DNA from 2 places in the Nitratidesulfovibrio sp. HK-II genome. Region 1 is predicted to be linked to the other one. Evidence: predicted binding sites of a transcription regulator. Region 1 holds the regulator's gene; the other holds the start of a gene.
What was found. Region 1 encodes sigma-54, which starts transcription at its own class of promoters, with help from an activator protein. Its sites were predicted from a motif close to CTGGCACGGNNNNTGCTT; they were not measured.
Positions count from the first base shown of each region.

Region 2: a site for sigma-54 is predicted at 6,919-6,936, ahead of fliD (flagellar filament capping protein FliD). Genes of this name have one in related genera too.

Region 1 is NZ_AP036014.1:1,940,220-1,955,385, reverse strand. Features, by position in the region: gene RVX_RS07895 (PTS sugar transporter subunit IIB) at 1-102, opposite strand, end outside; gene RVX_RS07890 (PTS sugar transporter subunit IIA) at 107-565, opposite strand; gene rapZ (RNase adapter RapZ) at 658-1,632, opposite strand; gene RVX_RS07880 (PTS sugar transporter subunit IIA) at 1,725-2,174, opposite strand; gene hpf (ribosome hibernation-promoting factor, HPF/YfiA family) at 2,184-2,729, opposite strand; gene rpoN (RNA polymerase factor sigma-54) at 2,842-4,278, opposite strand; gene lptB (LPS export ABC transporter ATP-binding protein) at 4,554-5,279, opposite strand; gene RVX_RS07860 (LptA/OstA family protein) at 5,276-5,953, opposite strand; gene lptC (LPS export ABC transporter periplasmic protein LptC) at 5,950-6,744, opposite strand; gene RVX_RS07850 (KdsC family phosphatase) at 6,741-7,268, opposite strand; gene kdsA (3-deoxy-8-phosphooctulonate synthase) at 7,258-8,130, opposite strand; gene RVX_RS07840 (CTP synthase) at 8,538-10,190, opposite strand; gene RVX_RS07835 (phosphoribosylformylglycinamidine synthase subunit PurQ) at 10,843-11,652, shown strand; gene RVX_RS07830 (hypothetical protein) at 11,826-12,224, shown strand; gene RVX_RS07825 (hypothetical protein) at 12,409-12,846, shown strand; gene RVX_RS07820 (hypothetical protein) at 12,986-13,255, opposite strand; gene gpmI (2,3-bisphosphoglycerate-independent phosphoglycerate mutase) at 13,256-14,905, opposite strand; gene rsfS (ribosome silencing factor) at 14,902-15,166, opposite strand, start outside.
Region 2 is NZ_AP036014.1:2,827,454-2,842,619, forward strand. Features, by position in the region: gene uppS (polyprenyl diphosphate synthase) at 1-593, shown strand, start outside; gene RVX_RS11820 (phosphatidate cytidylyltransferase) at 590-1,396, shown strand; gene RVX_RS11825 (pyridoxal phosphate-dependent decarboxylase family protein) at 1,690-3,174, shown strand; gene dxr (1-deoxy-D-xylulose-5-phosphate reductoisomerase) at 3,272-4,618, shown strand; gene rseP (RIP metalloprotease RseP) at 4,615-5,679, shown strand; gene tsaB (tRNA (adenosine(37)-N6)-threonylcarbamoyltransferase complex dimerization subunit type 1 TsaB) at 5,676-6,647, shown strand; gene fliD (flagellar filament capping protein FliD) at 6,991-8,742, shown strand; gene fliS (flagellar export chaperone FliS) at 8,882-9,700, shown strand; gene RVX_RS11855 (glycosyltransferase family 4 protein) at 9,803-10,981, shown strand; gene RVX_RS11860 (hypothetical protein) at 10,978-12,378, shown strand; gene RVX_RS11865 (YIP1 family protein) at 12,573-14,195, shown strand; gene RVX_RS11870 (hypothetical protein) at 14,364-14,699, shown strand; gene RVX_RS11875 (hypothetical protein) at 14,924-15,166, shown strand, end outside.

The DNA of each region.
Region 1 (15,166 bases):
GGCGTCGTTGGCCACCAGCAGGCGCCGTGCCCCGGTGTAAGGCAGCCACGCCTCGATGATCTGGCCGTGCACCAGGCGGTTGTCGATGCGGAACCAGAGCATGGCCCTACCCGTTCTTGACCCGGCTGCGCAGCAGTTCGCCCGCCGCGACGATGCCCTTGGCCCCTGCGTCGCGCGCGTCGCGCGAGAGGGTGGCGAGATCGCCGTCGCGCCCGCCAAACACCTTCAGCAGCATGGGCAGGTTGACGCCGGTCAGCACTTCCACGTTGCCCTTGCCCAGCAGTGCAAGGCTGAGGTTGGTGGGCGTGCCGCCGAACATGTCGGTAAGGATCATGACCCCGCGCCCGGTGTCCAGGCGCTTCACCGCCTCGTTCAGGCGCTTCACCGTTTCGTCCACCTCTTGCGAGACGTCCACGCTGATGGACGCGCAGTCCTGCAGGGGGCCAAGGATGAATTCCGCGGCGCGCAGCAGCGCCGCGCCGTAGTCGGCGTGGGTGACCAGAATCACGCCGATGCGCGGTTCCGTCTGGGGCTGTGCGGCCGGGGACTGTGCGGTGGTGGACATGCTGGTGCGTGCAGGCTGGGCCTGAGGGGTTGTCGGATTGAGCCGTGCGCCCTGCGGCAGGGCAAGGCGGTTGGCCGCGCGGGCAGCGGGCGTCAGCCCAGTTCCATGTGGCGGTGCTCTATGGATACGGCATAATCAGATTTTTTCAAGGCGCGAAGCAGGGCCTCGGCCACCGAGACCGAACGGTGCCGCCCGCCGGTGCAGCCGATGGCGATGGTCAGGCGGTAGCGCCCTTCCGCCTCGTACTGCGGCAGCAGGAAATGCAAAAAATCTATGAGCCTGGCGAGAAACGCGTCGCCGTGGCCCGCTTCAAGCACGTATTTGGCCACCGGCTCGTCCAGGCCGGACAGCGGCCGCAGGTCCGGCACGAAATAGGGGTTGGGCAGAAAGCGCAGGTCGAACACCAGGTCCGCATCGGCGGGCACGCCGTACTTGAAGCCGAAAGTGACGATGTTGATGCGCAGCGAGCGGATGCGCCCCTGGATGGTGCTCCACTTCTTCTGGATGACCCGGCGCAGGTCGTGGATGGAATAGCTGGAGGTGTCCACCACGAGGTCGGCGGTTTCGCGCACCGGGGCAAGACGCAGCCGTTCCTGCTCCAGGGCCTGTTCCAGCCCCATGCCCTCGCTTTCCAGCGGGTGCGGGCGGCGGGTGGTGGCGTAGCGCCGGTTAAGCACGGCGGGGTTGGCCTCTATGAAGACCACCGCCGGGCGCACGCCCATGCCCTGCAACCGTTCCAGCGACTTTTCCAGGTTGCGGACGAAATTGCTCTCGCGCAGGTCCATGCCCAGCACCAGCCCCTGGTAATGGGCCAGGGCCTCGCGGTTCAGGATGGTGACCATCTGCGGGGCCAGGGTGGCGGGCAGACCATCCACCGTGAAATAGCGCAAGTCTTCCAGCACGTTGAGCACGGTGCTCTTGCCCGCGCCGGAAAGCCCGGTAACGATGATGACGGGAAAGTCGGCGGCGGCCACGGGGCTGCCCGCGTCCGACGCCGTGCCGGGGGCGGGTGCGTCCGACGCCGTGGAAGCATCGGGCGTGGGTGGGTGGGAAGCCTTGGTGGGCATGGCGGACTCCTCGGGCGGGCCGGTGCCGGATGGCGTTTCGGCAGACGCGCCGCGCCGCGCGCCTGCCGATGATGTGCGCAAGGTGTTCCGCGTTACGTGGTGCGCATCAGCGCCGTGAAGGCCGCCCCGTCCGGCGCGTCGAGCATGGCGCGGCGGAACTGCGGGTCCTTCAGCAGGCGCGAGATATGGGCCAGGATGCGCAGGTGCATGCCCGCCACCTGTTCGGGAGCCAGCACCAGGAAAAAGAGATGACACGGTTTCATGTCCAGGGCGTCGAAGTCCAGCCCGGGCACGCTGCGGCCCACGGCGACGACGATGTCGCTGATGGTGGCCAGCTTGCCGTGGGGAATGGCCACCCCGTCGCCGATGCCCGTGGTGCCCAGGCCCTCGCGGTCCTGCAGCACGCCCAGCGCAACGGCGGCATCCACTTCGGGATGCCGCCGCACCACGGCCTGCACGAGTTCCGCCAGCACCTCCTTCTTGGTGCCGGCGGAGAGCTCGGGCAGGATCAGTTCATCGTGAAGATAGTCCGAAAGCCGCATGTATGACGCCTAGACGACGGGATCGATAAGGCCGAAGTCGCCGTTGCGGCGGCGGTAGATGATGTTCACGCGCTCCACTTCGGCGTTCAGGAAGACCAGGAACTCGTTGTCGCCCTGGTCCAGCTGCATGGCCGCCTCGTCCACGTGCATGGGCTTGGGGGCGAAGTGGTCGGTGCCGGTGATGGTGCGTTCGTCGCCTTCACCCACGGTGCCGAAGGTGAACACGTCGATGCCCTTGCCCAGCTTTTCGGACTGCACCGTGCGGCGGCGGTCCTTCTGCTTCTCCACCTGCTTGCGCAGCTGCGATTCCAGCTTTTCCAGCACCAGGTCGAGGGTGGCGTACATGTCTTCCGATTGCTCGACGGCCGACAGGGTGAACCCGTCGCCGGTCATCTGCACTTCAGCCTTGTGGCGGAACTTGTCGACGGAAAGGTTCACCTGCATTTCAAGGGCGGACTTGCCGACAAACCGGCCAAGCTTTTCAAGGCGACGGCGGGCGTACTTCTTCAGGTGGTCGGAGGGTTCGAAGTTCTTGAAGGTGAAAGAGATGTTCATACGCTCCTCCAGTGGTGAGAGGGGAATGCGACGCGCGTCGCGCGGCGCGCACGCTGGGGTGCGCCTGCCGGGTGCGCCGCCCTGCGCCTGGTCCGGCGCGGGGCTCTGACCGTCAGAACAGTTCCTTCCGCTTGGAAGAGGAGGGAATGTCCATGGCAGTACGATACTTCGCAACGGTCCTGCGGGCAATATTGACTTTGAGCTGTTCCTTCAGAATTTCGCCGATGCGCTCGTCGCTCAGGGGTTCCTTGGGATCTTCCTCGCCGATCAGTTTCTTGATCAGCGCCTTCACGCTCTCGGAGCCCACCTGGCTGCCGTCGTCCAGTTCCAGCGCACTGTTGAAGAAGAACTTCAACTCCATGATGCCGTGCGGCGTGGCCACGTACTTGCTGGTGGTAATGCGGCTGACCGTGGATTCGTGCATGCCGATGTCGTCGGCGATGTCCTTCAGGATGAGCGGCTTCAGGCGCGAAACCCCGTCCTCGAAAAAGCCACGCTGATACTTCACGATGGATTCCACCACCTTGTACAGCGTACGCTGGCGCTGGTACAGGCTCTTGATAAGCCACGAGGCCGAGCGCATCTTTTCCTGGAAATATTCGCGCTCGCCCGCCGAGGCCGCCGCAGCGGCAGAGCGCTCGTACATGGTGCTCAATTGCAGGTGCGGCAGGCCGTCCTCATTGAGCATGATGATGAAATCGTCGTCGTACTTGTAGACGAACACGTCGGGGCTGACGAACTGCGGGTCGCCGCCGCCGTAGCTGGCGCCGGGCATGGGGTCCAGGGTCTGGATGAGGTCCAGGTACTCCTTGAGGTCCTCCATGGTCAGGCGGAACTTGCGCAAGAGCGGCTTGTAGCGCCGCTTCTCAAGGTCTTCCAGGTGGTCGCGCACCAGTTCCACCAGCACCTTGTCGCGCGTGTAGCCCAGCATCTCTATCTGCACCAGCAGGCATTCCTGCGCGGTGCGCGCGGCCACCCCCACGGGGTCGAAGCGCTGCAGGGCGTGCAGCACCGGCTCCACCTCGCCGGGGGCCACGCCCGCCATTTCGGCGATCTCGTCGATGGTCGCATGCAGGTAGCCCGACGAGGCGATGTTGCCGATGATCACCTCGCCGATGTCCTTCTGGCGCTCGGTGAGCGCGGAAAGGCGCAACTGCCACATCAGGTGCCCTTCCAGCGAGGGCTTTGCGGCGTAGCGCGCCTCGAACGAGGTCATCTCCTCGGGCATTTCCGATTCGCGCACCGTTGACTGGCGGCTGGTGCTGGCGAAATCGCCCAGGTAATCCTCCCAGTCGGCCTCGCGGGCAATATCGCGGTCGTAGGCGACATCCGCCGCCGCTTCGGGGGCGGCGTCCCGCTGGTCGGGGGCTTCGGACTGCGGCCCCTCGTCCTGCGCTTCCTCCAGGAACGGGTTTTCCAGCAGCTCCTGCTGCACCGTCTCGACAAGCTCAAGCCGCGAAAGCTGCAGCAGCCGGATGGCCTGTTGCAGTTGCGGCGTCATCACCAATTGCTGGGTGAGCTTGAGCTGTTGCCTGAGTTCCAATGCCATGCGTGGACGACCCCTATGCACCAAACGTTGAGGGCGAGCAAGATGACGACGCAACGCGGGGTGCGACGTCAAGCAAGAAACGGCCCACTGTGGAAATGTGTTCCCTTCCCCAAGAGGTTAGGGAAACCATGCCATAGAAGCAAAAAGTATGCAACCGCTGTCGCCATTTCGCCGGATACCCCCGGAGGGATGCCCCGCACCCCGGCGGCAGGCACGAAAAAGGCGCCCCCCGCGATGCGGAAGGCGCCGTGAATGCGGCAAAAATGCAAATGGAGCTAGAGCGAGAATCCCTCGCCCAGATACACGTCGCGCGCGCGCGGGTTGTCCACGATGTGCGCGGGGGTGCCCTCCAGGATCACTTCGCCCTGGTGGACCAGGTAGGCCCTGTCGCAGATATGCAGGGTTTCCCGCACGTTGTGGTCGGAGATGAGCACACCGATGCCCCGGTCGCGCAGGCCGGTGATCAGTTGCTGGATGTCGTCCACCGCCAGCGGGTCGATGCCCGCGAACGGTTCGTCCAGCAGGATGAACTTGGGCTCGCGGATCATGGACCGCGCGATCTCCAGCCGCCGCCGCTCGCCGCCGGACAGGTGCATGGCCACGGAATCCGCCAGATGGCTGATGCCGAAGTCGGCCATCAGCATGTCCGACCGCTCCTGCTGCCTGGCCCTGGAAAGCCCGGTGTGCTCAAGGATGATCTGAAGATTCTGGCGCACCGTGAGCCGACGAAAGATGGAACTTTCCTGCGGCAGATAGCTCAACCCCACCCGGGCCCGCTCGTGCAGGGGCCAGTCGGCGATGTCGCGGCCGTCAAGCTCCACGCGCCCCGCGGTCGGCTTGATGATGCCGATGAGCATGTAGAACGTGGTGGTCTTGCCCGCGCCGTTGGGGCCAAGCAGCCCCACGGTCTCGCCCTGCGACACGGAAAGGGACACGCCGCGCACCACCTCGCGCTGGCCGAACTGCTTGTGCAGGTCCTCCCCGCGCAGCACCGAGCTCACTGGGCCGCCCCCGAGGGTTTGGCGGCGTCCTTGCCGTCATCCTTGCCGTTGTCCTTGGACTCGCCGAGGGGATTCACGTCGCCCGACGAGGTGAACACCGCCTGCACCCGCTTTGCGCCGGAACCGCGCACTTCGCTGCGGTTCTCGCGGGTGTAGAAGGTGATGACCTCGCCCTTGATGCTGTTGTCGCCCTCGTGCAGCACGGGGTTGCCTTCCATGACCATGACGGCGTTGTCCACGGTGTAGGTGGCCTTCTCGCATTCGCCGGTGCGGTTCTCGCGCTTCATGCGCACGTTGCGTTCGGCCACGATGCGGTCGATCTCGCCCGCGTCCATCCCCGACACTCCGGGCTGGCCCGATTGGCCCTGCGCGGCGTCTCCCGCCGTGTCGGCCTTGCCGGGCTTGGCCGACTTCTTCTTGAGATGCAGGGTAATGCGCTCGGCCCACATCTCGAAGTCCGGGCGCTGCACGTACACGGTGCCCTCGAAGATCACCACCTGGCCCTTGGCGTCGTACTGCATGCGGTCCGACTTGACGGCCGTGGGCACGTCGCGCCGCACGGGGGAGGGGGACTTGGCGTCGGCGGCAATGGCGGGCACGGGGGCCACGGCCGATGCCGAAAAGGTCAACAGCAGCGCCACGCACAGCGCGGAGCGGATGCCGGTATATTTCATTGCCTGGTCTCCTGCTTGGTTGGCTTGGAAGCGCCCGCGTCAGTGTTCGGGGCCTTGGGGGGCGACGCCTTTCGGGCGGTCTGCCCCGGTTTGTGCTGGGCGGCCTTTCCGGAAACGTCCTTTTTCAGGGCTTCCTTCTTCGCAACATCCTTGCGCGGGGCATCCTTTTTCGGGGCGACCGCCTTGGGCTGCGCGCCATCGGCCTGCCCGCCCTTCTCATCGGCGCGAGGCATGAGCAGCAACGACACCCCGTCGCTGCCGCGCAGCACGTCGGCGGCCACGTCCCATTCCAGTTTCGTGGCGTTGCCCGACATGCCCTGGCCCGCCATGCGCGCCCCTTCGGGAAAATACATGGTGCGGCTGGTGCCGTTGTACACCATCAGGCTGGCGAACAGTTCGTGCCGCTCATGCGTGGCGTGCACGTCGTCCCACATGCGCACCAGTTGCACCTGCTGTTGCACCTCGCCCTTCTGGGCCACGATGCGCACCTGCTTGCCCCCGTCCATCTGGTAGACGAGGTCGGGCTTGTCCACGTCGATGATATTGTTGGTCTGGCGTAACTGGGCCCAGGTGGCCTTCAGCCGCCACAGTTCTATGCCCTTCTCGCCCTGAACCAGTTCTATGCCCTTCATGGCCACGCCCACGGCCTCTTCCAGCGTGGTGGAGGACGGCGCGTCTCCGGACATGGCGGTTTCCAGGGCCTTGCGCACCCCGGCCTGCCAGTTCCAGGCGGCCGCGCCGCCAACGGCCACGAGGACCGCCAGCAAAATCAACAGCGTGCGGCGTCTCATGCCTGCTCCGGCCAGCTTTCCAGCATGCGCTCCAGCAGGCCCTGCTGGGTCAGCAGAAAGCGGATGACCTCGCGCACCGCGCCGTGGCCGCCATTGGCGGTGGTCACGTAGCGGGCCAGGGCCTTGACCTCGGGCTGGGCATTGGCCACGGCCATGGGCAGGCCCACCAGTTTCAAGGGACCGAAGTCCACCCAGTCGTCGCCAAGGTAGGCCACCTGCGACCATTCCACGTTGTGCTTGCGGCGGATTTCGTCGATGCATTCCGACTTGTGCCGGAAGCCTGCGTGGTAGTCCGTGATGCCCAGGGAGCGCACGCGCGCCTCGACTGCGCCGGAGGTGAGCCCGGTGATGACCGCCACGGTGATGCCCGCGGCCTGCGCCAGCTTGATGCCCAGGCCGTCCTGCACGTTGAAGCGCTTGGAGACGCGCCCCTCGTCGTCGTAGTACAGGCCGCCGTCGGTCATCACGCCGTCCACGTCCAGCACCAGCAGCGAAATGGACCGGGCCAGGTCTTCAGCTTGCATACGGCAGGCTCCAGAGGGCGGCGAAGTCGCGCAGCAGCGGGGCCAGCTTGTCCAGCGGCCAGCTGTTGGGGCCGTCGCACAGGGCGCGGTCCGGGTCCGGGTGGGTTTCCAGAAACACCCCGTCCACCCCGGCGGCCACGGCCGCGCGGGACAGCATGGGCACGAAGCGTCGGTCGCCGCCGGATGACGTGCCCTTGCCGCCGGGCAGCTGCACCGAATGGGTGGCGTCGAACACCACCGGCACGCCGAAGCCCTGCATGATGGGCAGCGAACGGAAGTCAACCACCAGATTGTTGTAGCCGAAGCTGGACCCGCGCTCCGTCAGGAGAATGCGGCCGTTGCCCGTGGAACGCAGCTTGTCCAGGGCGGGGGCCATGTCCCACGGGGCCACGAACTGGCCCTTCTTGACGTTGACCACCCTGCCCGTCTGGGCGGCGGCCAGCAGCAGGCTGGTCTGGCGGCACAGGAAGGCGGGAATCTGGAGCACGTCGGCCACTTCGGCCACGGGCCCGGCCTGTTCCGGCTCATGGATGTCGGTGACCACGGGCAGGCCGGTTTCCTGCTTGATGCGGGCCAGCCATTCCATGCCGCGCACAAGGCCGGGGCCGCGAAAGCCGTCCAGCGAGGTGCGGTTGGCCTTGTCCCACGAGCTCTTGAACACGGCGAACAGCCCGGCGGCCTCGGCCGCCTCGCGCACGGCGTGGGCGGTGTCCAGGGCCAGTTCCAGGCTTTCAAGGGCGCATGGGCCCGCGAAAATGAAACGGCGCGCGCGAAGGCGCTCGTACAGGGCGTCGGGCGTCAGGCCGCCGGAAGAATCCGGGGTGGCCTGGACCGGGCTGGTGCTGGGTGCTTCGGGATGCATGGTTCTCCGTGGCGGATGGATGCCCGCCCTGACGTGACCGCGCGTGCGCGCGGCCTTGGCGGGCGGACCTTCCGAAAAGATGCTGCGGACGGCGGGGCTGAAGCGGCGTATCCCCCCTGCCCCGCCGGACGCTTTTACCACCAGTCGACGCCTTTCGCCATACCGGGTTGCCGGTGGCTCGCGCAGGGCCGACGATTTACAATGCGACGTAACCGTGGCGCGTCAAGGGGCCGGTCTGGATCCGGCCGGGGCAACGGGTGCGGCATGCGCGATGTCGGATGAAAGGCGCGCCGGGGTCGACACGGCATTTTCCGCCCCCTCCCCACCCAGACGGGGCAACGCGCCTTCCGCCGGGGAAGGCGCGTTGCATCGAAACCAGAGGCGTGGCGTGCCCGGCATGCGGCGCGTTATTTCTTCTTGCCGCCGCCCACCGCTTCCTTCTTGGCCGCCTTGATGAACTCGCGGAACAGGGGGTGCGGCTGCATGGGATTGGACTTGAACTCGGGGTGGAACTGGCAGCCCAGGAACCACGGGTGGTCAGGCAGCTCCACGATTTCCACCAGTTCGCCGTCGGGCGAAAGGCCGCTGAACACCAGGCCCTTTTCGGCCATGGCCTCGAAGTAGGCCTTGTTGAACTCGAAGCGGTGGCGATGGCGCTCGTCCACGCGTTCCGCCCCGTAGGCGTCCCACGCCTTGGTGCCGGGCACCACCACGCAGGGGTACGCGCCCAGACGCAAGGTTCCGCCCTTGTCGCTGGAGGCGTCGCGGCGTTCCACGGCCCCCTTGCGGAAGTCGTACCACTCGGTCATCAGGTAGATGACCTTGTTGTCGGAAAGTTCGTTGAATTCCTCGGAATTGGCGTCGGCCAGGCCCAGCACGTTGCGGGCGTACTCGATGACCGCGCACTGCATGCCAAGGCAGATGCCGAAGAAGGGTATGTTGTGTTCGCGGGCGTGGCGGATGGAGCGGATCTTGCCCTCCACGCCGCGATGCCCGAAACCGCCCGGCACCAGGATGCCGTCGCACCCGGCCAGCTTTTCGGCCACGTTGGCCTCGGTGATCTCCTCGGAGTTCACGTAGCGCAGGTTCACCTTGACCTTGTTGGCCACGCCGCCGTGGATCAGCGCCTCGTGCAGACTCTTGTACGCTTCCTTGAGGTCCACGTACTTGCCCACGATGGCGATGGTCACCTGCCCTTCCGGGTGCGAGCAGGTGTGGATAAGCGTCTCCCACGACTCCAGATTGGCGTTCTTGGCGGGCAGGCGCAGCATGATGGCGATCTTCTGGTCGAAGCCTTCCTCGTAGAAGCGCAGCGGCACCTCGTAAATGTTGTCCACGTCCACCGACGAGAACACGGCGTCCTGGTCCACGTCGCAGAACAGGGCGATCTTGCGCTTGAGCTCTGCGCTGATGGCCTTTTCGCAACGGCACAGGATGATGTCGGGCTGGATGCCGATGGAACGCAGTTCCTTCACGCTGTGCTGGGTGGGCTTGGTCTTGTGCTCGCCCGCAGCCTTCAGGTAGGGCACCAGCGTCAGGTGGACGTACAGGCAGTGGTCCTTGCCGAGGTCCCCGCGCAACTGGCGGATGGCTTCCAGAAAGGGCAGGCCCTCGATGTCGCCCACGGTGCCGCCGATTTCGATCAGCGCCACGTCGGGCTCGTCCTCGGCCAGGCTGAGGATGGCGTTCTTGATTTCGTCGGTCACGTGCGGGATGACCTGCACGGTGCCGCCCAGATAGTCGCCCCGGCGTTCCTTGGTGATGACGCGGTGGTAGATGGACCCCGAGGTGTAGTTGTTCTTCTGCGACAGCGACTCGCCAAGGTACCGCTCGTAATGCCCGAGGTCGAGGTCGGTTTCCGCGCCGTCATCGGTGACGTACACTTCGCCGTGCTGGAACGGATTCATCGTGCCGGGGTCGACGTTGATGTAGGGGTCGAGCTTCTGGATGGTTACCTTGAGCCCACGGGCCTTCAGCAGCGCTCCGATGGAGGCGGCGGCCAGCCCCTTGCCGAGCGAGGACAGCACGCCCCCGGTGATGAATATGAACTTGGTCTTCATGAAACTCCTGCCTGAGTGACTGGTTGCTCTCGCTCGCGGCGCGCAGGTCTTGCCGCACGCCCGTTACAGCGCTCGCCCTTCGGTTGACGCGATACGCAAAAAAACGCCATCAGGACCTTATGCCACATTTTCGGCATGAAGGTCAGCCGTTGACGTGATGTACCACTGGAACGTAATATCGACGGTCCCGGCTATCCCCAACGCACGAAAGCGGTGTGCGCGATGCACTGCGGCACATGTCGCCGCATGCCGCACGGCCGTTGCGCGGCAACCGTTACGTGCCGCGCGCGGCACGCTGGCCGGGGTTTTCGGAACGGGTGCGCTGGGTGCGCCCGCCGCCCGCAACGCCGGACGGCACGTCTGCGGAAACGGTTCGGGCACCGCCCTCCGTTTCCGCCGCGTCGTTCAAGGCTCCGGAAACCTTTCCGGAAACATCCCCGGAAACATCTCTTGACGGGCAGGCCCCATCCGGGCATGCGTCCCCACAGGCATGGCGAACATGCCTCCAGGCAGGCGAACGACGGCCGGGCCGACGCAACGGCCAACGCGCACTTTCGTGTGCACGGCGCGCAGCGCTGACGAGTAGCTAGTCGAGGCACATCCCCCTGTCAAGGCAGTCAACACTGCCAAGAAAACCATCGAGGAGCAGCGCATGGCGCAGGTGAACACGCTGGTCATCACCGGCTACGGCACGAACTCGCACGAGGAATCGGCCCACGCGGCCCGCCTTGCCGGGGCCGACCGGGCGGATGTGGTGCATTTCGCCGACATCGTGGCCCGCAGGACCAGAATAGAGGACTACAACTTCATCGTCTTTCCCGGCGGCTTCCTGGACGGGGACGACCTTGGCGCGGCCCACGCCGCCGCGCAGCGCTGGCTGCACCTTTCCGACGCCGACGGGCAGTCGCTGCTGGACCGGCTGAAGGAGTTCATCGGCCGGGGCGGCCTGGCCCTCGGCATCTGCAACGGCTTTCAGCTGCTGGTGAAGCTGGGTCTTCTGCCCGCGCTGGACGGCAAGTATTTCGAGCGCCAGGTTTCGCTGGGGCACAACGATTCGGCCCGCTACGAAGACCGCTGGGTGACCCTAAAGGTGAACCCCCAGAGCCCCTGCGTGTTCACTAAAGGCATCGACACCCTGTACGTGCCCGTGCGCCACGGCGAGGGCAAGCTGGTGCCCCTGGACGACGAGGTGATGCGCCGCCTGGTGGCCGAAAACCTTGTTACCCTGCAGTACGCCCACCCGGAAACCGGCGCGGTGACCATGGAATACCCGTGGAACCCCAACGGTTCGCCGCTGGGCATCGCAGGGCTTACCGACCCCACCGGGCGCATTCTGGGCCTGATGCCCCACCCCGAGGCCTTCAACCACCCCACCAACCATCCGGGCTGGACGCGCGGAGAACCTGCAACGCTGGGCACCGTACTGTTCGAGAACGCGGTGCGCCACCTGCGCGGCCAGTAGCTCGCGAAGACCGGAAAATCCGCTCGCGGGAAGGGAATGCACGCATCCCCTTCCCGCGTTTCGTTTTCCGGCTGCACGCATCTTTCCAAGCGGCGGCCGGGGCGGTATAGGCCAGTGAGCGGGGCGCGCCGTCCGCCGCCCTGCCCTTCACCCCACGTCAGGAGGCGCACGCCATGATCCCCTGCCTTGCCTGCGGCGCGGACGCCTCCACCGGCTGGGTGCACGGCTTCGTGCCTTCCCCCGACAGCCTCAAGATGGGCCTGTGCCGGGAGCACGACACCCCGGACAACCGCAAGCTGGTCAAGGCGGCGTGGCGCGCGCTGATGGAGCGCGAGATACACGCCATGAACGAGCTTTCCGGCCACAAGGCGGGTGTGCCGCAGGTGTGGCGGCTTGAGGTTGCCTTCATCGACGGGGGGGAAGTGACGCACGATTGCCTCGATTGCACCCCCACGCCGCACGGCACGTTGCAGGTGCTGCTGCCCGACCGCACCCTGCGCTTCTTTCCGCTGGCCCAGATCCGCCGCTACGACCTGCGGCCCGTGCCAGCCCCCGCCGCCGGAAAGGCGTAGCCGCCGCGCATCAGGCCCCGCCGATTGCGCGACTTCTCTTGGGGCCATGCGGCCCGCATGCGTTGCCCCGGTTCCGCGTTCGTCTCCCGCCCGTGTTGACAGCCCCTGCATGCAAAGGCATATGCAAGCGCTTGCAGACGCCCGGCCCGCGCGGCCACCGCAATCGACAACCACGGAGACGCCCATGTACGCCGATGCCGCCACCGAAACCGCCGCGAACGCCTTCATCGCCGAATGGACCGCCGGTGAAGACGCCACGGGGGTGCTGCCCGTATTTCTTGCCCTGCGCGACCACCTGCACGCCCACGAAGGGGCCGTGGTGGAATTCGTCAGCCGCCCCGGCGTCAGCCATTCGCTGCGCGGCACCTACCCCGGCTGGGCTGCCCGCCAGCTGGCCGTGCTGGTGGACGTGGTGGACGACGACCCCGCAGCGCGCTGGCTGTCGGTCTGCTTTCACGACGATTCCCTGACCGACCCCGAGGAGCGAGGCGACTGGATTCCCACCGGCCTCAACGGCAACGACGCCCGCTGCTTCAACCTGGAAGACGGCGACGAAGACTTCATGCAATACGTGAAGGAACGCATTTCCGAGGCCTTTGCCCACTGCCGCGCCAACGCGTAGCCCCCGCCGGACCTGAGTTTTTCAAAAAGGCCGTCCCCCGCTCGCAGCCGCGAACGGGGGACGTTTTTTTTCATGCACCGGCTCGCCCTGCCTGCCCTCCGCCCGGAGGGGGCGGCAGGACACGCGAACCAGCCGAACGCTACGCGAAATCGGGGTCGATGGCCGCCCGCCCGTTGTCCAGCATCACCTTCAGAAAGCGCACGGTGCGCTCGTCCACCGGCACGATGGGAAAGTGCTGCATGCACGAATCGCACTGGGCCATGGAGGGCTGCGTGGGGCTGATCAGGGGCACCTGGCGGCGGCAGTGCGGGCAGGGGTAGAAGAAGATCACTTCCAGCCCGTCGGGCCGCACCGGGTTCAGCGGCTTGCGGCTCTTGCCGTCCTGCCCGTTTCTCTTGTCATCGGCCATCTATGCCGCCTCCGTGTCGCCGTCATCACGTGTTGCTGTCTCAGGCAGGATCAGGGATGTTCCGGTCATCAGGTCCGGCATGTCCACGCCCCACAGGCCGAGGATGGTGGGCGCGATGTCGCCCAGCCTGCCGTCGCCGCGCAGGCGCAGCGTGCGCATGCCGTCGGGATTCGACGCATCGCGCTCGGCCACGATGCAGTGCACCCGGTTGGTGGTGTGCGCGGTCTGGGGCTTGCCCTCGCCGTCCAGCAGTTCCTCCGCATTGCCGTGATCGGCCGTGACGATGAGCCGCCCGCCCGCGCCAAGCACCGCCTCGGCGATGCGGCCCACGCAGGCGTCCACGGTCTCCACGGCGGCGATGGCCGCGGGAATGATGCCGGTGTGCCCCACCATGTCGCAGTTGGCCAGGTTGCACACCACCAGCCCGTACCCGCCCTGTCGCCATTCCTCCAGCAGCAGGTCGGTGACCTCCACCGCGCTCATGGCGGGCTTGAGGTCGTAGGTGGCCACGTCGCGCGGGGATGCCACCAGGCGGCGTTCCTCGCCGGGGAAGGGTTCCTCGCGGCCGCAGTTCAGAAAATAGGTGACGTGGGCGTACTTTTCCGTCTCCGCGATGCGCAGTTGGCGCAGCCCGAGGCCGGAAACCACCTCGCCGAGGGTCATGGCCAGGTTGTCCTTGGCGAAGGCCACGGGCACGGCGAAGCTGGCGTCGTAGCCGGTCATGGTCACGAAGCCTGAAAGTTCGGGCCGCCGCCCGCCGTCGGCATCTCGGTCGAAGCCGTCAAAGGCCGGGTCGATGAAGGCACGGGTGAGCTGCCGGGCGCGATCCGCCCGAAAATTGAAGAAGAACACGCCGTCGCCGTCGGCCACCAGCCCCACGGGCGCGCCGCCCTCCGTCACCACGCGGGGGGTGACGAACTCGTCGGTCTCGCCCGCCGCGTAGGCCGCGCGCACGGCCTCGGCAAGGGAGCCGCACGGCATGGACGCCGCATCAACCAGCGTGCCCTTGCCGCCAGTGAGCGCAGTCCAGGCCAGCGCGTTGCGCTCGTAGCGCTTGTCGCGGTCCATGGCGTAGTAGCGGCCGGTCAGGCTGGCGATGCACCCCCAGCCCGCGTCGCGCAGGATGGCTTCAAGGTCGGCCACGTAGCCCGCGCCGCTGGTGGGCGAGGTGTCGCGCCCGTCCAGAAAGGCATGCACCAGCACGGGCACGCCTTGCGCCTTGGCGGCGTCGACGATGGGCCGCAGGTGGCGGATGTGGCTGTGCACGCCGCCGTCGGAAAGCAGGCCCATCAGGTGCAGCCTCCCGGCCCGTGCCGCGATGGCGGCCAGCAGGCCGCACAGCGCCGGGTTGCGCGCGAGGTCGCCGTTTTCCACGGCCATGTCGATGCGGGTCAGGTCCTGATAGACCACCCGGCCCGCGCCGATGTTCATGTGGCCCACTTCGGAGTTGCCCATGAACCCGGAGGGCAGGCCCACATCGCGGCCGGAACAGGCCAGCGTGGTGCGCGAGGGCAGCTCAACAAGCTTGTCGAGATTGGGCGTGCGCGCCAGCGACACGGCGTTGCCTGGCCCGGCCGGGGCGATGCCCCAGCCGTCCAGGATAAGCAGCACCGTGGGGGTCAGGGTCTGCCCGGCGGCCGCCCTGCTCACTGGTCGGCTCCGCCCTTGGGCGCGGCAGGCTTGCGGGTGCGCGGCTTGGGCTTGGTTTCCTCGGCGTCCGCGCTCGCGGACGACGTGGCCGCGCGCTTGGTGGTCACGGCGGCGGCGCGTGCGCCAGCCACCTTGCCCGCCATGCGGCGCACGCCGCTGTGGGTGCCCGCCGAAGTGGTGGCGGCCTCCACCGGCGGGGCCAGTTCGCGCCCGTCATGCAGCACCGGCGCGTCGGACCACAGGCTTTCCAGCCGGAACATT
Region 2 (15,166 bases), 890 kb from region 1:
GGGCCATCGTCACCGAATGCCGCACCCTCGGCATCCCCCACCTGACCATGTACACCTTCTCCAAGGAAAACTGGGGCCGCCCCGGTGCCGAGGTGAAGTTCCTGTTCGAACTGCTGGTGGATTTTTTGCGCGAGGAGTTGCCCAACCTCATCAAGCGCGACATCCGGCTTTCCGTGTTCGGCCAACTGGCCGACCTGCCCATGGCCGCGCGCAAGGCGCTGGAGCACGCCATTTCCCGCACCGCCGCCTGTTCCGCCATGCGCCTGAACCTGGCGCTCAACTACTCCGCGCGCGACGAAATCCTCATGGCCTGCCGCGCTCTGGCCGCCGAAGGCTTCGCGCCAGAGGCCATCACCGAGGAAGCCTTCGCCGCCCGGCTGTGGACCGCGGGCCAGCCCGACCCGGACCTGGTCATCCGCACCAGCGGCGAGCTGCGCATCAGCAATTTTCTGCTCTACCAGAGCGCCTACAGCGAATTCCACTTCACCGACACCCTCTGGCCAGACTTCACCCCCCAGCATTTCCGCGCCGCCCTGCGCGACTACGCCGGGCGGCAGCGCCGCTTCGGCAAAACGGAGGCAACCCCCGCGTGACCCCGGCATCCCCGCATTTCCAACGCGTCGTCACCGGCACGGCCCTGGCCGCCCTGCTCACCGTGGGGCTCGCCATCGGCGGCTGGGTGCTGCTGATCATGGTCGTGGCCGTGGCCAGCCTGGCCCTGCTGGAATTCTACACCATGTTCTGGCCGGGTAACGCCCGCCTGCCGCTGAAGGCCAGCGGCATGGCCCTGGGCGCGGCCGTGCTGGCCGCCGGGCACATGGACCGGCCCTGGATGGTGCTGGGCTGCGTGGCCGCCGCCTTTCTGGTGGGGGCGGTGGGCTTTCTGCTCACCTGGGGCGGCGGCGACGACGACTGCCGCTTCACCGAAGGCCAGGTGCTGGCCAGCGGCATCCTGTACGTGCCCGTGCTGTTGCTGCCCGCCCTGCACTTCAACCGTTGGGAACAGCTGGTGGTCGTGCTGGCCGCCGTCATTTCCGACACCGGCGCGTATTTCATCGGCACCTGGTTCGGCAAGGCCCGCATCTGGCCGCGCGTCAGCCCCAAGAAGAGCTGGGCCGGCAGCCTTGGCGGCCTTGCCCTGTGCGTGGCCGCCTGCACCGGCGTCGGCATGGCCGCCGGCACCGCCCCGTGGTGGGCCTTTGCCCTGCTGGGCGCACTGCTGAACGTGGCCTCGCAGCTCGGTGACTTCTTTGAATCCGCCCTCAAGCGCACCCTCGGCGTCAAGGACTCCGGCGCGCTGCTGCCCGGGCACGGCGGCCTGCTCGACCGCATCGACAGCCTGCTCTTCGTCGTGCCCGCCTATGCCGCCCTGGATTCGGTGTTTCCGTTCTTTTGACTCGCAAAAATCGGGGGAAGGGGGAAACCACTTTTCGCTCTGCGGTCGCCATCCGTAAGGCTCGGAGACTCGCCTAACGGCTGCCGCAAAAGTGGTTTCCCCCTTCCCCCGTACCCCCATCCCCCTTCCGCAAAACTTTTCAATATTGGGTTAACAATGCAACACCCAAATGAAACGTTTTGAAGGATGAGGAGGGGGTGCGGGGGAGGGGAAGGGAACTTTTGGAAAAGTTCCCTTCCCCTCCCCCGCAATATCCCCAATAATCAGCAAACAACTTGCCTTAAGCACACCCCATGCAACGACACGAGACACTCGACCTGGAAGATTTCGAAACCCTGCTGACCCGGGCGGCGACCATGATCGCGGACCGGGTGGAGCGCATTGGCCCGTGCGCCGAGGGGCCGGTGGTGCATCCGGCCACGTTCGACGAACTGGCGGCGCTGATTCCGTCCGACTGGCCGGAGGCGGGCGCGGGGGCGCACGCGGTGCTGGACGACGTGGCGCGGTGCATAGAGCCGTACGCCACGCGCATCGGGCACCCGCGCTTTCTGGCATGGATCACCACCAGCCCGGCCCCGGCGGGCACGCTGGGCGACATCGTGTGCTCGGGGCTGAACCAGGCGCCGCTGTCGTTCAAAGGCGGCCCGGCAGCCACGGTTCTGGAGCACGTGGTCATCGGCTGGCTGGCCCGGCTGTTCGGCCTGCCAGAAGCTGGCGATGGCACGGACCCTACTGACGGCGCGGGCGGCACCATCGTGTCCGGCGGCACGATGGCCAACCTGATGGGGCTTACCGTGGCGCGCCACGCGCACTTCCCGGAGGCGGCCACCAAGGGCCTTGCGGGCATCGGGCGCACGCCGGTGCTGTATGTTTCGGACCAGGGGCACATGTCCATCGAGCGCTCTGCGGTGCTGCTGGGCCTTGGCGCGGACAACGTGCGCGGGGTGCCCTCGGACGCGGCCAACCGCATGGACGTGGCGGCCCTGCGCGCGGCCATCGCGGAGGACAGGGCGGCTGGCTTGGCCCCGTTCTGCGTGGTGGCCCAGGCGGGTTCGGTGACCACCGGCGCGGTGGACCCACTGCCGGACATCGCCGATGTCTGCGCGTCCGAGGGGCTGTGGTTCCACGTGGATGCGGCCTACGGCGGCGCGGCCATGCTGACGGACGAGGGGGCCGCGCTGCTGGCGGGCATCGACCGGGCGGACTCCATCTGCGTGGACCCGCACAAATGGTTTTTCATTCCGCTGGAATGCGGGGTGACCCTGTTCCGCAGCAAGGCGCAACAGATCGCCACGTTCCGGGCGCGCGCGTCGTACCTGGGTGAAGAGAATCCGCACGACCTCAAGAACACCACGTTCATCTTAAGCCGCGCCAACCGCGCCCTGAAGGTGTGGTTCGCCTTCCGCACCTACGGGCGCGAACGGCTGCGGCGCATCGTGACGCGCAACATGGAACTGGCCCGCCAGTTCCGCGACCTGTGCGCGGCATCGCCGGAATGGCAGGTGCTGGCCCCGGTGCAACTGTCCATCGCCTGCGCGCGCTACGTGCCGCAGGGGGATGGCTGGACCGAGGAACAGGTGGACCGCCTGCAGGTGCGCCTGCTGGAACGGCTGGAAGCGTCCGGCGAAGGGTTCCTGACCCCGGCCATGGTGCGCGGCCGGGCCGGGGTGCGCCTGTGCGTGGCCAACCACCGCACGTCCGAGACCGACATCCGCCTGCTGTTCGATCTCATGACCTCCTTCGGCCGCGAGCTTGCGGCGCAGGGACCGCAGGCGTGACCACGGTGATGCGGGGCATGGGGACATAGGGACATGCGGACGAGGGGACGGGTGACAGCGTGACCACGGAAATCGGGGCAAGGGAAAGGACACGGGCATGATCCGCTACATTTCGCGCATGCCGGACCGGGCATGGGAAGACGCCACGCCGCGCGCGGTGGCCCTGCTGGGCAGCACCGGCTCCATCGGCGCTAGCGCGCTGAAGGTCATCGAGGCCCACCCCGGCCTGTTCCGGGTGGCGGCGCTGGCCGGGGCGCGCAACGTGCGCCTGCTGGCCGGACAGGCCACCCGCCACCGACCCGCGCACCTCGGCGTGCTGGACGAGGCAGGCGCGGCGCAGTTGCGCGGGCTGCTGCCCGCCGGGTACGCACCGGACATCCACGTGGGGCCGGAAGGGTACGCGGCGCTGGCCGCCCTGCCGGATGCCTCCACGGTGCTGTCCGCCCAGGTGGGCGCGGCGGGCCTGCGGGCCACCGTGGCCGCCGCGCGCGCGGGCAAGGTGATCTGCCTGGCCAACAAGGAATCACTGGTGCTGGCGGGCGCGCTCATCAGGCAAATTTGCGCGGAGACGGGCGCGGTGGTGCTGCCCGTGGATTCCGAGCACAACGCCGTGTTCCAGGCCCTGCGCGTGCACGATACCCTGCTGGACGGGGCACGCGCGCCCGATGCCGTGCGGCGGATCATCCTCACCGCCTCGGGCGGCCCCTTCCGGGGGCGCGACCGGGCCTTCCTGTCCACGGTCACCCGCGAACAAGCCCTGAACCACCCCAACTGGTCCATGGGCGCGAAAATAACCATCGATTCCGCCACGCTGATGAACAAGGGGCTGGAAGTCATCGAGGCTTATCACCTGTACGGCGTGGCCCCGGACGACATCGAGGTGGTGGTGCACCCCCAGTCCATCGTGCACTCGCTGGTGGAGTACGCGGACGGCTCGCAAATCGCCCACCTGGGCACGCCGGACATGCGCATCGCCATCGCCTACTGCATGGCCTGGCCGCGCTGCGTGGACACCGGGGTGGCCCCGCTGGACCTGGTGCGGGCGGGCAGCTTGACCTTCGAGGCTCCCGACTTATCCTCTTTCCCGTGCCTTGCTCTGGCGCAACGCGTGCTTGCGAGCGAGGCGCGCACTCCCGGCGGCGCTGGCCTGCCCGTGGTGCTCAACGCCGCCAACGAGGCGGCGGTGGACCTGTTCCTGCACGGCCGCATCGGGTTCATGGACATTCCCGCGCTCATCGAACGGGCGCTGGACGACCATGACGCCCGAATGACGAGCGCGGGCGCGGCCACCCCGACAGCGGCCCCGGCCCCCCCGGATGCTGTCACCGACGATTTCATCCTGATGCGCGACATCGACCACATAGAGGCGCTCGACGCCGCAACCCGCCGCCGCGTGGCCCACTGGGCAGGCGCGGCAGGCACGCAAGGAACGGGCAACGCATGAGCAGCTTCCTTTCGGTTCTCCTGGTCCTTGGCGGCCTGATATTCTTCCACGAACTCGGACACTTTCTGGTGGCCCGGCTGTTCGGCATCGGCGTGCAGACCTTTTCGCTGGGTTTCGGCCCGCGCCTGTTCGGCTGGCGCGGCAGCCAGACCGACTACCGCTTCTCGCTGGTGCCCCTGGGCGGCTACGTGTCGCTGGTGGGTGAAAGCGAGGACGCCGATCTGCCCGAAGGCTTCGAGAAACGACACAGCTTCACCCTGCGCCCGGCATGGCAGCGGCTGCTGGTCATCGCGGCCGGGCCGGTGTTCAACCTGCTGCTGGCGTGGTTCATCTACTGGGGCCTGTTCTGGGCCTACGGCCAGTTCCAGATGGCCCCGGAAGTGGGGCGGGTGCAGGCCGAAAGCCCTGCCGCCGTGGCGGGCGTGGCCCCCGGCGACCGCATCGTGTCCATAGACGGCAAACCCGTGCAGTGGTGGGACGAAGTGGCCGGGGCCATCGTGGCCAGCAACGGCCGCGAACTGACCCTGTCCATAGACCGCAACGGCACGGCCCTGTCGGTGCCCGTGAAGCCCGAGGTGCGCAGCCGCAAGACCATCTTCGGCGACGAGGAACGCACCTGGCTCATCGGCATCCAGGCTTCTGGCCGCACCGAGTCCGTGCCGCTGAACGGGGCATCGGCCCTGAAGGCCGGGCTGGAACAGACCTGGCGGATGATCGTCATCACCGGCCAGAGCGTGCAGAAGATCTTCGAGCGGGTGGTGCCGCTGGATTCCGTGGGCGGCCCCATCATGATCGCCCAGATGGTCAGCGAACAGTCGCGCCAGGGGCTGGACAGCGTGCTGGCGCTCACGGCGCTGATCAGCATCAACCTGGGCCTGCTGAACCTGCTGCCCGTGCCGGTGCTGGACGGCGGGCACATCATCTTCCTGGCCATGGAAATGGTCATGCGCCGCCCGGTCAACGCCCGCGTGCGCGACGTGACCACCCGCATCGGCCTGGCCTTCCTGCTGGCGCTGATGCTGCTGGCCACCTACAACGACATCGTGCGGAACCTGCAATGACAGCAGTGACGGCGGGGTGCGTCCGGGACAGCGGCGACGGGGCCAACGGGGCCAGCGACGAGGCCGGGGGTGACGGGGCCATCACCCTGGCCCTGAACGCCGCCGAATCGCGCGTGCAGGCAGCCGCCCTGCGCGGGGATGAAACCGTCTTCGCGCAGGAATGGCATGTGCCTTCGCAGGGCACGGAACTGCTGGCCCCCGCCCTGGCCGACGCCTTCACGCGGATGCGCCTTTCCCTGCGCGACGTGCGGCGCATCGCCTGCGTGCAGGGTCCCGGCAGCTTCACCGGGCTGCGCCTGGTGCTGTCCACGGCGGCGGGCATGGCCCGTGCGCTGGGGGCGCGGCAGGCCGGGCTTTCCTACACCCAACTGCTGGCCTGCGGCCCGCTGCTGCCGCGCGGCGCGGTGCTGTGGGTGCTCACCCACGCCCGGCGCGGCCTGGTGCACATGCAGGCCTTCCGCATGCCCGGCGAAACCGTGGAGGTTGCCGCCGTATCCAACGACGCCGCCCAGCCGTCCCCACGGCCCGCTCCCCTGCCCGAGCCCCTGACGCCGGTGGAGGCCGCCACGCTGAGCGCCGCCGTGGCCAGAATGGTGGCGGCCCGGTTCAATGATGACGCCGCCGTGACCAGAATGGCGGCGGCCCCGTCCGAGGAAGACGGTTCCGGCAGGGTCTTCCTGATGGGCAGCGGGGCCACCCGCAACCGGGCCGTCCTGGCCCCGGCCCTGGCGGAATTGCTGCCGCAGGCGTGCTTTCTGCCCGCCCGGTTCGACCACCCCGCCCCTGCCCTGCTGCTGCCCCTGGCCGCAGCGGCAGCCTATGGTCCCGACGACGTGCAGCCGCTGTACGTGCGGCCCTGCGACGCCGAGGAGAACCTGCCCGCCATGGCCGCCGCGCGCGGCATGGACCCGGAACAGGCCCGGCGCGAACTGGCCCGCCTGACCTCCTCCCCGCTCACCCCCGCATAGCCCCCCCAGCCCGACCAATCCGGCCAGTCCGCCCCATCCGAACAATCCGGCCAGTCCGCCCCATCCGAACAATCCGGCCAGTCCGCCCCATCCGAACAATCCGGCCAGTCCGGAAAGCCGGGGCTGCTGGAACAGCCCGTACCCGGCGTCCTTCCGCCAAGCCACCACGCTCTCCCGTCCCGGTCTGCCCTGGGCGCAGCCCCGCATCCGCGTCCCTAAAGCCTGTGGCTCCCCCGCCGATAAGGTTCACGAGGGGGCAGGCGGCCACGCGCTGGCACCGGCCTTGCAGCCCCACGGAGGGATAACTCCCATCGGGAAATTTCTTCCGACGAAGAGGTGCATCATGGTTGAACTGGCATCCGGCGGCGTATACTTTTCCGGGCTCGGCAACGGCACGGACTTCTCCAAGATCATCGACCAGTTGAAGTCCCTCGAAGAGATCCCGCAAAAGCGCCTTACCTTGTGGAAGGCCGACTGGCAGAAGCGCCAGGACGCCTTTGGCGAACTGCGGACGGAAATCGCCGCGCTCAAGGACAGCGTGGATTCCATGAACACCATGGAAAAATTCATGGTGAAGACAGCGACCAGTTCCAACGAGGCCGTGGCCAGCGCCACCACCACCTCCAGCGTCCTTGAAGGCAGCTACAAGATCGAGGTGGGACAGTTGGCCTCCAGTTCCATCTGGACCTACAACACCGCCTTCGCCGACAAGAAAACCACGGTCAACAGCTCCGGCAGCGACCAGCAGTTCGTCTACACATACATGGGCAAGACCCGCTCGATCACGGTGCCCAGCGGCACCACCATCGACGGGCTCAAGAACATGATCAATAACGACCCCCAGAACCCCGGGGTAAAGGCCATGCTGGTGCAGAACGGCACCGGCTACACATTCCAGTTCCGGGGCATGGACATGGGGTCCACCGCAACATTGTCAGTGGGTGCTGGCACCACCGTCACCGGCCTTCCCGCTACGCCCGCCAACTGGACCGTGCAGGCCAACCAGAACGCCCAGTACCGGGTCAACGGGTGGCCCTCCACCACCTGGCTGGAGTCGAACTCCAACACGCTGACCGGCGCTGTCGAGGGCATGAACATCACGCTACGGGACGTGGGCACCTCGCAGATTTCGGTGGTCACCGACATCGAGAAAATCAAGGAAAACATCGTCGGCTTCGTCGATGCCATGAACGCCGTGCGGTCCAAGATCAAGGAGCTGACTTCCGTCAACAGCTCCAAGGATGTGACCAGCCCGGACAAGGCGGCGTCGCTGTATTCCATGCAGAAGGGCTCCATCCTCACCGGCAACTACGGCGTGCAACTGCTCTCCACCCAGCTCAAGACGGCCACGGCGGACAAGGCCGCAGGCTTCGAATACCAGTACAAGGACGGCAACCTGCTGCGTGGTGACGTGTTTTCTTCGCTGTCGCATATCGGCATCATGACCATTGCCGAAACCAACAGTCCCAATTCGGGCCTTCTGGAAATCCGGGAGGAAGACCTGGGGGACGGTCTGCCATCTCTGGACAGGGCGCTACGCGAAAATCCCGAGGCCGTGGCCGAACTGTTCGCCGCCGACGGGCTGCCCGTGTCCGACTCTTCCGACTTCAGCTACTACTCGCACGTCAAGGGCGTGACCAAGGCGGGCACCTACGACGTGACCTACGACGTGGACGCCTCGGGCAACATCACCAACGCCTACGTGGGCGGGCAGCGCGCCAACGTGGACAACGTGAACAAGCAGATCACGGCCATGGAGGGCGACGCCCGGGGCCTTGCCCTGCAGATCGACAACCTTGCGGCGGGCAGCTACTCGAGCCGCATGCGCATCAAGGAAGGCAAGCTGAGCGGGCTCAGCGACCAACTCAAGGACATGATGAGCGAGGAAGGCGCGCTGAAGATCCTGGAAGACAACTACCAGGACATCATGGACGACATCCAGGACAAGATCGACAAGGAAGTGGACCGCGTCACCCAGTGGGAACAGCGAGAACGGCTGCGCTTCTCGCGGCTGGAGGCCACCCTGGCCCGCTACGACGCCCTCAACAAGTCGGTGGAAAGCCAGATCAAGTCGCTATCCTCGTCGTCCTCGTAACCTGAACGTTCCGGGCCGCCCGCCCCCCGGCGCACGGCCGCGCACCAGACCAACATCCCCCGCCGCTACGCGGGAAACGACCACAACCCGCGACACACTCACCGCATCACCACGCGGGCGCATACATCGGGAGAATGCAATGCAGAAGGCGGCCCAAGCCTATTTACAGACCCAGGTCACCACGACCACCCAGGGCGAACTGTTGCTCCTGCTGTATGACGGGGCCATCAAGTTCCTGACCCAGGCCAAGGACAAGATTGCCGAGCGCGACTACGCGGGCAAGGGCATTCTCATTTCCAAGGCCCTGGACATCGTCAACGAACTGGACGCCAGCCTGAACATGGAAAAGGGCGGCGAACTGGCGCAGAACCTGCACAAGCTGTACTTCTACTGCTCCACCCGCCTGCTCAACGCCAACCTCAAGATGGACGTCAGCTTCATCGACGAGGTGATCAAGATCCTGTCCGGCCTGCGCGGGGCCTACGGCCAGATCGTCAACACCCCAGAGGCCATGGCCATCGGGGCCAGCATGGCGGCCAACCGCGCGCCCGCCAACGCCGCGCCCTCGCGCGCGCCGCTGCCCCCGACGCAGATGCCGCCGCTGGGCAGGCCCGCGCAATTCGGCCGCGCCCATGCCCAGGCCTATGGGCAGCAGGCCCCGGCGGACGACGCCGCACGTCCCGAAGCGCAAGCCCCGCAGGTGCCCCCCGTGCATGCGGCCCAACCGGTGGCCCGGCAGGCAGGCCCGGTCGTCCCGCAGGGAACGCCCGCCGCGCCGCAGGCGACCGCGCCACAGAACATTTCCCAGGCCTCTCCGGCCAATGCGTCCAGCGTGCCCGGCGCACCCGGTGCACCCGACGCACCCGGCACGCCCAGCATGGAAGACCAGCCCGCCAAGGGATTCGCCCCCAGCAGGATGGCCGCGGCCAACCTGTACCGCAAGTTCGCGCAAAGCTGACGGTCCCGCACAACATTTCCGCAACGCGCCCCGCTCCCGTGACGCAACGGCGAGCGGGGCGCACCCTTCCCTTGCCCGCCCCGCTGGGCTAGAACACGGCCCATGGTCACCGCCGCATCCCACGCCCCCGCACCGGGCCATTCCGGCCCGCAGCCCGGCACGCGACGCCGGGTGTTGCACGTGGTGTCCTCGCTGGGGCTTGGCGGCACCGAAAAGGTCATGCACCTGCTGCTGGCCCGGCTGGACCCGGCCCGTTTCCACCGGGCCGTGTGGAGCCCGGAGGATGGCCCCCGCGCCGCGCCGCTGCGCGAGGCGGGCGTGACCACCTTTGTCGGCGGCGACCTGGGCGGCGTGGCCGCGCGCTTTTCCCCCCACATCGTGCACGTGCACCGCGCGGGCTGGCCGCAGCCCGAACTGCTGCGCCCGCTGCGCGCCGCCTTCCGCCTGGCGGCATCCGGCGATGCCGCCACCCTGGCCCGCCGCCTGCCCGCCATCGTGGAAACCAACGTGTTCGGGCGGCACGATCCGTCGCACTCCGGCACGCTCATCGACGTCACCCTGTTCGTGTCCCGCTTCTGCGCGGAACGCTTCGCCCGCGTGCAGGGCATCCCCGCCGTGCCGCCGCGCTGGCGGGTGCTGTACAACCCCGTGGACACCGCGCTGTTCGCCCGGCTTACCCCAAGCCCGGCCGAGCGCGACTACACCCGCCCCGTGCTGGGCCGCCTGTCCCGGCCGGACCCGGGCAAATGGTCGCCGCTGGCCCTGCACATCCTGCCCATCCTGCAACGCGAGCTGCCCCGCTTCCGCTACGACGTCATCGGGGCCATCCCCGAGGCGGAACGCTACGTGCGCGAACACGGCCTTGGCGACAACGTGCGCTTCCTGCCGCCGGTGCGCGAGGACGCGGAACTGGCCGCCTTCTTCAACGAACTGTCCCTGCTGGCCCACGCCAACGACACCGGCGAAAGCTTCGGCCTCGCCATCGCGGAAGCCATGGCCGCCGGGCTGCCCGTGGTCACCCACCCCTGCCCCGGCCTGCGCGACAATGCCCAACTGGAACTGGTGGAGCACGGCGTGACCGGGCTGGTGGCCGACACCGTGGAGGACTACGCCGGGGCGGTGCTGCACCTGTTGCGCCACCCGGAAACGGCCCGGCGCATGGGCGAGGCCGGACGACGCAAGGCCGCCGCGCTGTTCGACGCGGCCGCGCAGGCCCGCGCGCTGGAGATGCTGTACGACGAACTGTGCCCGCCGGAACTGGCGGCCGGGGAGGCCACATGAACGACGCGCCCAAAATGGCCGACCCCACGGCCGTGGCCGCCGACGCGCTGCTGGCCGCCTACACCCGCGCGGTGCTGGGATTCCGGCTGGGCGGCGCGGATGACGCCGCGCGGGCAGCGCCCGGCTGCGCCCCGTCCGGCCAGGCTGCCCCCAATCGGGCAGACCCCGATCAAACGGCCCCTGACCAGACAGCCGTCACCCAGGCCGTGGAAAAGGCCCTGCGCCTCGCCGCGCGCAGCGGGCGGCCCCATCTGGTGCTGCTGGGCACCGGCGACGGCCAGTTGCCGGACGCCCTGGCGGATGCGCTGGCGTCTGCCATCGCGGCGAACGCCGCATCCCCGCGCCTGACCCTGTGCGACCTTTCTCCGGACAACGTGCGCGCGGCGCTGGCCGCCGGACGGCTCACCGCCTTCACGCCCCCCGCCCTGCCGGACGCCACGACCCCCCGCCTGCTGGCGGACACCTCGCCGTGGGCGCTGTTGCTGCTGTTGCGCGCCACTGGCATCGCGCCGGAAAGCGCCACCCTGTTCCCCAACCCCTTCCTGCCCCCGGCAGAGGCCGAGGTCCTGCGCCGCTGGCGACGGCTGTTCGGCGCGTGCGCGCCGGTCGATCTGCCGCCCGTTACGCCGCCCTCCGCACCGGACCTCGGCGTGGGGGCCATCCTGCACCCGCAAGAGCCGGACCTGGCCGGGTTCTTCGCCCAGATTCCCGCATGGGTGCGCGAAGTGGCCGTGGTCTGGGACGGCGCGCCGCCCGGCTTCGACGCGGCCGCCCTGTGCCCCGTGCCGCTGCGCCAGACGGTGCGCCCGCTGGGGGGCGACTTCGCCGCCCAGCGCAACGCCATGCTCGGGCTGCTGTCCACCGGGTGGTGCCTGTACCTGGACGCCGACGAACGGCTTTCCGCCCGCACCTGGGCCTTGCTGCCCCGCCTGATGGCCGTGCCGGGAGCGGGGGCGTGGGTGTTTCCCCGCGCCACCGCCTATCCGGATGCGAACCACCTGCGCGTGGGCTACGGCCTGTGGCCCGACGTGCAGTTGCGGCTGTTCCGTCGCACGGAGGGCGTATGCTTTACTGGCGCGGTGCACGAACGGGTGGTGGGGGTGAACGGCCACACCTGCCTGCTGGCCGACGCCTGGATCGACCATTTGAGCTGGACGGCCAAGGACCGGGAAACGCTGGCCGAGCGGCTGCGGGTATTCGACGCGGCGGCCCAGGCCGGGGGAATGGACCACGACGCCGCCTGCCGCGCGCACCGGCTCAGCGCGGAGTATCCCGCGCTGCGACGCGACCTGTTCGCGGCGGCCGGGCTGGCCCCCGGCGCGCCGGAACCGGGCAGGCCGACGACGGACGACGGGCAGCGCTCCCCCCTGGCCCTGCGCCTGCCCCTGTCGCCCTGACCTTCGTCGTCCCCCGCCGCCACCCCACCCGACACGACGGCGACGCCCCGGAAACATCAGCGCCGCCCGGCGGCTCCGGGCCATCGGGCCACGTGGGCGCCTGCCGCGCTGGACCCTGCGCGGAACCGCCCCACCTTGATTTGCTCTGCCCGATGCCCTACACTGCGCATATGCAAGGAAGCAAAGGATTTCCCATGATTATACGCTGCCCGGAATGCCAGTTCGAACGGAGCATCGACAGCAGCAAGATTCCGCCCTCGGCCGCCATCGCCACCTGTCCCAAGTGCCGTCACCGGTTCCGTTTTCGCGATCTCGCGCCCGGCATGGCCGACGCCGCCGGGGGGGCTTCCGACGCGTCCGCCGCACCGGCTGCCTCGCGCGCCCACCCGGCCGTGGCCCATACACCGCCACTCCGCGGGCACGGACCAGACGGCCCGAGCGGACAGGCGACAATGCCGGAACAGGTTGATGCCATGCCCGGAGCGCCCTTCAACCAGCCAGGGGCGCAGGACGAGGATGACGATCTGCCCGCCACCTTCCGCCGCCCGTCATTCGAGAATTCTTCTGGCCAGAATTCTTCCGGCCAGAATCCAAACGGGCAGCATCCTTCCGGCCCGGCGGATTCCACAGCGCAGGCCCCCGACGCAGCCGCATTCGACGGCAATTACAACGGTGAGGACGACCACGTGGGCGAGCCGCGCCCCATATCCTCCGCCGACGCCGCGCCCTCACCCTCTGGCGGGTCCTCTACCCCCGATATGCCTGACGCGCCCCGTGCGCCCGTGGCCCAGCAGCCTTCACACGGCCACACCGATCTTTCCCGGCCCGGCGACGACCCGCTGCCCCCCGGTGCGGTGATTCCCGGACGCGGCTCCTCCCCGGCCCGGGACGATGACCAGAACGGCCAGCCCGGCCAACAAAACGGGCACGGCAACGAACCGCGCCGCCCAGGTTCGCCGCGCGACATCTGGGACGCCGTGGCCTCCGTGGGCGACCGCTGGCGCAAGCAGTCCGGGCGCGACCCCCGGCCGGGCGATGCCCGCGATGACGGCCCTCGTGACGGGCGCGACGGGCGCGACGGGCGCGAGGACGGCGTGTTCGCGACCCACGAACCTGGATCCGACCGCGACCAGCGCGACGCCCGACACCCCGGCGAGCGCGACGCCCCCCTGCCGCCGTGGGCGGCCTCGGCCCGCAACGAGGTGCCGTGGGAAAACCTGGACCGCCTGGGCTTCTTCCCCGGCCTGTACCAGACCATCCTGCGGGTCATGCTGGCCGCGCCGCGCTTCTTTTCCGGGGTGCGCTCCACGGGATCGCTGAAGCGGCCGGTGGCCTTCTACCTGCTGGTGGGCATCTTCCAGTCGCTGACGGAACGGCTGTGGTACCTCATGAGCATGCGCGCCTTCGGCGGCTTCATCGATGATCCGCAGTTGAAGGCCTGGATGGGCAGCGTCACCCACGACATGAGCCTGCCCATGACCCTGCTGCTCTCACCCTTCACCCTGCTGCTGCAACTGGCCGTGCTGGCGGGCCTGTACCACTTCATGATCCGGCTGGTGGAGCCGCGCGCGGCCGACCTGCCCACCACCGTGCGGGTCATCTCGTACAGCGCCGCGCCCACGGTGCTCAGCGTGGTGCCGCTGGTAGGACCGGTGGTGGGTTCGCTGTGGTTCGTGGTATGCACGTTCGTGGGCGTGAAATACGCGCACCGGCTGCCCTGGTCGCGCACGGCGCTGGCCATCGGGCCTCTGCTGGGGCTGGGTTTCGCGCTGACGGTGCAGCTGTTGCGCATGTTCATGTCCTCCGCGCCCATGTAGCCGCGCACAGGTTGCCGGGCCGCGCGGGCGGCCGGTCGGCCCGGCTCCATTCCCGCAAGAACGGGAACCGCCCGGCAACGGGCGTGACAGGCAAAGCCGCGCATCCCCCGGAGGGATGCCAAGAAGCCACCGGAACGGCGACCCAGGCAAGAGTCCGGGGAGGCGGCCATGTTCAGAAAACTGCGCGCCCTGTGGAACGAACTGCAAGAACGGCGCAGACACGCCCGTGAAATCGCGCCGCGCACCATCCGCGACCAGGCCGCCGAACTGCGCGAACTGGCGGAGATCGCCGAGCGGGTGTCGCCCGTGGACGCCGAGACGCTGGTGCGGCTGCGGCGCATCCGCCACGAAATGAACGACCTCATGGACCTTACCCGCCGCCCGGAATTCCACCGCATTCCCGCCCAGCGCAGGCTGGACCTGCACAACGGCATCCAGCGCACCCGCGAACAGATCCTGGAATCGGCCCAGGCCGCGCCCACGCCCACCCCGCGCCTGCAATAGGCAGGCGGGCCGGATACGGCAACGCCCGCTGCCCCGCTTCCCACTCGCCCCCGGCAGCCGTACGCCAACCGGCCCGGGAGCCTTCACATTCCCTGATATATCACGGCACCATTCTTGCTTCGGCATGGTCACCATCCGTCCGCGCGACGGCTTTCCGACATCACCGCCACGCGCCCGTCCGTCACGACGGCCACAGGCGCGCGGTCATTCCCGGAGCGTTGTCCATGTCCCTGATGTTCCGCCTGCCCACCTCGCCAGCCCGCGCCCGGCGGCTTGCCGCGCGCCTTGCCCTGCTCCTGCTGCTTGCCGCCCTGCTGCCCCTGGCCGCATCCTGTTCCGGGCCGCCCAAGGCCGGGGTGAACATCGACCTCGCCAGCCAGCCCACCTTCTACATGGACGACTGGGTGCGGCGCGGCAATCCGCAGGTCAGCGTGCGGCCGACAACCCCGCCCAACCGACCGCTGACC